DNA from 3 places in the Haliea atlantica genome. Region 2 is predicted to be linked to each of the others. Evidence: predicted binding sites of a transcription regulator. Region 2 holds the regulator's gene; each other region holds the start of a gene.
The links. Region 2 encodes sigma-54, which starts transcription at its own class of promoters, with help from an activator protein. Its sites were predicted from a motif close to TGGCACANNNNTTGCNNT; they were not measured.

Region 1 (2,219 bases), on a different contig from region 2:
CTGGCCATCGGCGCTTACAAGGCAGGTAGTGATCCGGCGCTGGATCGGGCTATCGCCGCGATTGAGCCCATCCGTGAGTTTGTGCGGCAGGATCGCCTGCAGCAAGTAGACATGGTGCAGAGCCTGCAGGGGCTCCTGCAGTTGGCCGGGAAAGCCGGACTGGAGGCCGGCCGGTGAGTGGAGGTCGGGTAACACGTTATACGCGTCTCGCGGAGCTGGCATCAGGCGAGCGCGACCAGGCTGCCGAGCGTCTGCGCGCTGATCAGGCCCGGCAGGGTGCCGCGGAGTCGCAACTCCGGCAGCTGCTCGCGTTTCGGGAGGAATACGAACAGCGGCTGACCCGGGACTCCCACGCGGGCATCTCCGCCGTCCAGCTGCGTGAGTTCCGGCGCTTCCTCGGATCACTCACCGCGGCGATCCAGCAGCAGGAGGGACTGGTCGAGCAGGCTGACCTGGCACTGTCGACTCGACGCCAGGAACTCCAGGATCATCACCGCAAGCAGGATCGCATCGATGGTCTGGTGCAGCGTCTGCGGCAGGACGAAATACGCGAGCGGGAAAAGCGCGACCAGCGTATGGCCGATGAGCGCTTCGCCGTGCAAGGACCGCAGGTGAAGCCGCGCGGCTGAGGTGACCAGTGCCGGCTGGCACCGGTGGTGCGGGGTTGGCGCAGATCTTGCTGTCTGTCCTCTATGCAAAGCCTGCTGCTCATGTCCTCCACGATAGCGCCGCCCTCTACAGGTGGTGAGGGCGGCCGCTTGTCGCGCGAAACCCCCGGAGCTGCTTCGGGGCAGCTGCCCTTTGCCGAGCTTCTCTCTCGTGCCCACTCGCCGGTATTGCCCGCTGGCCCGCCAGCCGCAGGAGACGTCACCAGCGCGCCTCCCGGCAAGGCCTTGCCTGCGACGGGGCAAATATTGCCGCCTGCTACCGCGGGGCACATGCCGGCGGTGACGCAGGTCCCGGAAAGCCCGCACACCGGCCCGGTAGCTCCAGATACCGCGGAGGTCGAGACACCTGCAGTCGGTGACCTGGACAGTCTGCTGGAGATGAGCGCGGCTCTGCTGGCGGCGCCGCAGCCTATGGCCGGCCAGTCGGATGCCAAGGTGCTGAGTGAGGCCTCGCGCGGGCGTCTTCAGCAGTCGTCCGCGCGCGTGGGCGGGCTTGCGGGGGACGGGTTGCCGGCGCCCATGGAGGCACTGCCCATCGCCTCACCGGCACTACCGCCCGCGGGCCTCGTGACAGGGGAGCAGGCCCTGATACGGAACAAGCTGGGCGCAGCCACTGCGGCGGCGCGGTCGCCGGCCGTTACTGGCGAGCCCCCTGGGCTGGAGTCCGAGGGCACTCGTCTGCCGGAGCAGCTGGATATCCCGGTGCGTGCTAGCCATGCCTTGCCACGTGCCGATCTGCCATCCGAGCTCTCGGCACTGGATAACCTGTCTCGTCTGGCAGCTCTGCAGGGCACAGCAGCCGAGCCGGGGGCGCAGCCCGCGCCGCTCCTCGCGGAGGCGACACCGCTCACCACGAGTACCGCGAAAGCTGCTGCGGCGGGATACCCTCACGCGGGGCTGGAACCCGGCAGCGAGGAGTTCCCCGGGGAAATTGTCCTGCAGGTACGAACCGCCGCGCGTGCCAGTGGTGGCCTGCACGAAGCCACACTGCAGTTGCATCCCGCTGAACTGGGTCGCCTGCAGGTCACCATCAATGCCGAGGGCGACCAGGCGCGCGTGGTGTTTACTGCTGATAATCCGTTGGCGAAAGATGCCATTGAAGCCTCTCTCCCTCGCTTGCGCGACCTGCTGGCCCAGGATGGGCTGCAGCTGGTACAGGCGGAGGTTGGCCACCAGGGGCAATCGAGTGGTCGCGACCCCGACACGGCGCCGGCGCTGGCCACGAATATCCCCTTCGAGAGCAGCACAGAGCAAGCGGCCGAGCCGATGGGTGAAACCCGGGTGGCAGCAACGCGGCTGCTCGATTACTACGCTTGAGCTGTCCGTCAAAATCCTGACGAAACCGCATCGCACCGCGCTCATCTCGCTGAAAATAAAGCCTTTTTTGATCTGGCATGAGGCTTGCTAAAGCCTCTGTGCCGGGCGGCTTTGCTGTCTGAATGCGCCTTGACCCATGGGGAATCGACGATATGGCTGGAAACGACAAGGACCTGAATCTGCGTGGCGGCGAAAATGCCGGAGCAGCGTCGCCCAAAGGACGCAAGCTCTTGT
Region 2 (2,219 bases):
CTGATCCGGGACCAGCAACACGCAGAGCAGGTCCACCGCCATGTCGTCCGGAGCGTCGAAGTCGATCGGCTCCTCCAGGCTGACCAAAGCCGCGAGAGGTTCCTGGCAGCCGGGGATGCGACAGTGGGGAATGGCGATACCACCACCGAGGCCCGTGCTGCCGAGGCGCTCGCGGGCGACCAGCTGGGTGAAGACTTCCGACTGGGACAGCTCACTGCGGTCGCGGGCGATCAGCTCCGCCAGCGTCTCGAAGAGTTTCTTCTTGCTGCTCCCGGAGGCGCGACACAGGGTGCGCTCCGGGGTCAGTAGTTGGGCGAGTATTTGCATGAGAGAGTCTTCTAGTGGCCGCGGGCCTTTTCCTTGTGCTTAATCAGCTGGCGGTCCAGTTTGTCGACCAGGGCGTCGATGGCGGCGTACATGTCTTCGGATTCAGCGGCGGCAAAGATGTCGGCACCGGCGACGTGGATGGTCGCTTCGGCTTTCTGAACCAGTTTTTCCACGATCAGTGTGACCTCGGTATTGGTGATCTGGTCAAAATGCCGTTGCAGGCGCTCGAACTTACTTTGCACGTAGTCCCGCAGGGCATCGGTCACTTCGACGTGATGACCGCTGATATTCAGTTGCATACCTGACTCCTTCTCGTTGAATGGGCGCGGTGCCCAATATCGGCGGGTTTACAGACCCGCACAGTTTGCATTCTAGACCAATCGCTTGCGCTCATTGGAGGGGGGGATCTGCAGCATCTCCCGGTACTTGGCGACGGTGCGCCGGGCGACCTGGATACCCTGCTCCTCCAGCATCTTTGCCAACTTGCTGTCCGACAGCGGCTTGCGCGGGTTTTCCGCGGCAACCAGCTTGCGGATAAAGGCACGGATGGCGGTTGACGAGGCCTCGCCGCCGCTGGCCGTGCCGACGTGACTGGAGAAAAAATACTTGAGTTCAAAAACGCCCCGCGGCGTGTGCATGTACTTGCGGTTGGTGACCCGGGAGATGGTCGACTCGTGCATCTCCACGGCCTCGGCGATATCCGCCAGCACCAGGGGTTGCATTGCCTCTTCACCGTGTTCGAGGAAGCCGCGCTGGCGCTCGACAATCTGTGTGGCCACCTTCATCAGGGTTTCGTTCCGGCTCTGCAGGCTCTTGAGGAACCAGCGGGCCTCCTGCAGATTGTCGCGCAGGTAGTTGTTGTCGGCACTGTTGTCCGCGCGCCGGATCAGGCTGGCATAGCTGTCATTGATGCGCAGGCGCGGGGCGACGTCGGGGTTGAGCTCCACGACCCAGCGGCCACTGCGTTTGCTGACAAAGACATCGGGGATGATGTATTCGGTGCTGTCCTCGCCGATCTGCTGGCCCGGGCTGGGGTCCAGCGTGCGGATCAGGTCGAGGACCGCCCGCAGCTGGTCTTCCTTGAGCCGCATGCGGCGGAGGATCTGGTTGTAGTCGCCGCTACCGAGCTGGTTGAGGTAGCGGCTGATCACCTGCCTGGCCTGTTCGAGGTAGGGGGTACTGGCGGGCAGCTGCTGCAGCTGGACCAGCAGGCATTCCCGCAGGTCGCGGGTGCACACGCCAGCCGGCTCGAATTGCTGCAGGCAGTGCAGAACCGCCACAACCTCCTCGAGGTCGATCTCGAGATCGTCGCGAAAGGCCTCGTGGATGTCCTCCACGCTGGTCTGCAGGCGGCCGTTGCTGTCGGTGGCGTCGATCAGGGCCAGGGCGATGACCCGGTCAGTGTCGGACAAGCGAGTCAGGTTAAGCTGCCAGCGCAGGTGGTCCTGCAGGGATTCCGACTGGCTGTTGCGGGTATCGAGGTCAAAGTCGCTGTCGTCGCCGCCGGCGCCGGCAGGGGCGCCGGTGGGAATCAGGTCTTCCCACTGGGTATCCACCGGCAGCTCCTCGGGCATGGCGCCGCTGGTCTGCCAGTCGTCGCGATTTTCACCGCTGCCACCACTCGCCGTGCCTTCCAGGCTCTCCAGAGGGCCGTCGGTATGCTGGGGGGCTTCGCGTTCCAGTCGCTGCGTGTTGTCGACTTCGGTATCCCCGCCGGAGTCGTCTTCGGCCACCTCCAGCAAGGGGTTGCTGTCCAGGGCCTGCTGGATTTCCTGCTGCAGGTCCAGGGTGCTCAGCTGCAGCAGGCGAATGGCCTGCTGCAGCTGAGGTGTCATGGTCAGCTGTTGGCCTAGCTTGAGTTGCAGGGACTGTTTCATCGCGAGCGGAAGGGG
Region 3 (2,219 bases), on a different contig from region 2:
ATGCCGCCGTGGCGGTTGATAATGGCCTGGGCAATCGACAGGCCGAGGCCGGTACCGTCCGGACGTCCGGTGACCATGGGCACGAAGATCGCCTGTTGCAGGTCGTCCGGGATGCCCGGGCCGTTGTCGACAATGTCCACCCGGCAGACCAGGCGGTGGCGTGTGGTGCCGATGGTGAACTGGCGCTGGGAGCGCGTGCGCAGAACCAGTTTGCAGTCCTCCGGGGTTTCCGCGGCCTGCAGGGCGTTGCGCATGATGTTGAGCACTGCCTGGATCAGCTGTGTGCGATCCCCCGGCAGCAGGGGCAGGCTGGGGTCGTAGTCCCGGCCCACGGTAATCCGGTTGTCCGCCTCGGCTTCGATCAGGTTGCGCACATGCTCGAGAACTTCGTGGATATTGAGAGCCTGCAGCTTGGGGCGCTGGTTGGGGCCCAGCAGGCGGTCGACCAGGTCGCGCAGGCGGTCTGCCTCGCGGATGATGATGCGGGTGTACTCGGCCAGGGTTTCATCGGGCAGTTCCCGGGCCAGCAACTGGGCGGCGCCGCGAACCCCGCCGAGGGGATTCTTGATCTCGTGGGCAAGGCCGCGGATGACCGCCCGGGTGGTTTCCTGGGCCTGCAGCAGGTTTTCGTCGCGACTCATGCGCAGCATGCGATCAATGGGCAGGATCTCCAGCAGCATGCTGTAGCCTGCGGGATGATCCACCAGGGGGGTTGCAATCAGGTCCGCCTGCAATTCCTGGCCGGAATAGAGCAGCAGCTGAACGCTGCGTCGTGCCAGGGAGGCGTGCGCGCGGCGAGCCTGGTCCAAGGTCTGCATCAGCTCCTGGGAGCGTAACAGGAGCTGGCTGGCGTGATTGCCGATCACGCGTACCGCCGACACTTCGAGCAGGACCTCGGCAGCCGGGTTCATCACGCACACCTGCAATTCGGGCCCCAGGGCAATTACCCCGGTGCTGATGTGCTCGAGAATCCCGGACTCGTCTGTCTGCATCTGTGCCCCATGTTTGACCGCGCTGCGGCCGTCCTGCCTCGTCTTCAGGCAATCTGAAGCAAGAATGGCGCCAATCTGATGCGGCTCCTCAAATCATTCTATTTTTACCTGCTTTATAGGCGCTTTGAGGTTAGCGTTCACTTACACACAGGGCCTGATTGGACCCCCGGTGGATGCTCGTCAGATGCCTGGACCTGTTGGCAGGCAGTGCCGCACCAATAGAGTGCGCTATTGTGGTGCAGGTGTCGAGGGGCGGTTGCGGATGTTCAGCGGACGCATCACATAGAAGCGAATCGTGTCGGAGCTGGCGCGGACTTCGCCCCGCATGCCGAGTCGGTCGACGCGCAGGTCGTGGCCCCCGCGGGGCAGGCCCTCCAGTTGCCACTGGTTGGCGCGCTGGGGCTCTCCCTGGGGGGTGCCATCGAGGTAGAGCTGCAGGTGCTCGCCGCCACTCAGGGGTGGTTCGACTGCGACATTGACTGTCAGGTTGCCCAGATCGCCAATGGGCACGACCTGGTCCGCTTGCGGGCTGGTCACGCGTATGTCGGGTTCGGCTGCGGCGCCTTCGTCCCCCGCCTTCTCGCGGCGTGAAGAGGGTTCTGGGAGCGCTTCGGGGGCGGGTGCGGTGTTCAGGGGCTTCAGTTCAACCGCTTCGGCCTCTTCACTGCCCGAGGGCGGTCGGTCGCTGAAGGTGACGTTGCCGTCGCGATCGACGGATTTGTAGATCTGAGCCTGGCAAACGCCGGCCAGGAGGAGGCTCAACAGTAGCAGGCGCGTCATTCGAGTACCCCGTGCGGAGGTGCTTGGCAGCGCCAACTGTAGCACGCCGGGCTTCCTGCGGATAAAAAAAAGGCCCGCACGAAGGCGGGCCGGAAACCGAGAAGCTGTCCGTTTACACGGAGTAGTACAGATCGAACTCGACCGGATGGGTGGTCATGTTCAGGCGCTCGACGTCGGCCTGCTTCAGTTCGATGTAGCCGTCGATCATGTCGTCGGTGAACACGCCGCCGGCGGTGAGGAAGGCGCGGTCCGCATCCAGGGCTTCCAGGGCCTGGGTCAGGCTGGAGGCAACGGTGGGGATGGCCTTGCCCTCTTCGGGCGGCAGGTCGTAGAGGTCCTTGTCGGCGGCATCGCCGGGGTGGATCTTGTTCTGGATGCCGTCCAGGCCTGCCATCAGCAGCGCTGAGAAGGCCAGGTAGGGGTTGGCGGCCGGGTCGGGGAAGCGGA

Region 1: the regulator sigma-54 is predicted to act here: its motif matches at 666-683, upstream of ACYVGS_RS13665 (flagellar hook-length control protein FliK).
Region 3: the regulator sigma-54 is predicted to act here: its motif matches at 1,048-1,065, upstream of glnL (two-component system sensor histidine kinase NtrB).

The regions. Positions count from the first base shown of each region.
Region 1 covers NZ_BAAGXL010000019.1:403,181-405,399, forward strand. Annotated here, with positions in the region: gene ACYVGS_RS13655 (FliI/YscN family ATPase) at 1-177, shown strand, start outside; gene fliJ (flagellar export protein FliJ) at 174-629, shown strand; gene ACYVGS_RS13665 (flagellar hook-length control protein FliK) at 939-1,985, shown strand; gene ACYVGS_RS13670 (flagellar basal body-associated FliL family protein) at 2,138-2,219, shown strand, end outside.
Region 2 covers NZ_BAAGXL010000003.1:939,845-942,063, reverse strand. Annotated here, with positions in the region: gene ptsN (PTS sugar transporter subunit IIA) at 1-327, opposite strand, end outside; gene hpf (HPF/RaiA family ribosome-associated protein) at 339-626, opposite strand; gene ACYVGS_RS04420 (RNA polymerase factor sigma-54) at 699-2,204, opposite strand.
Region 3 covers NZ_BAAGXL010000019.1:114,307-116,525, forward strand. Annotated here, with positions in the region: gene glnL (two-component system sensor histidine kinase NtrB) at 1-992, opposite strand, end outside; gene ACYVGS_RS12315 (DUF4124 domain-containing protein) at 1,221-1,772, opposite strand; gene glnA (glutamine synthetase family protein) at 1,885-2,219, opposite strand, start outside.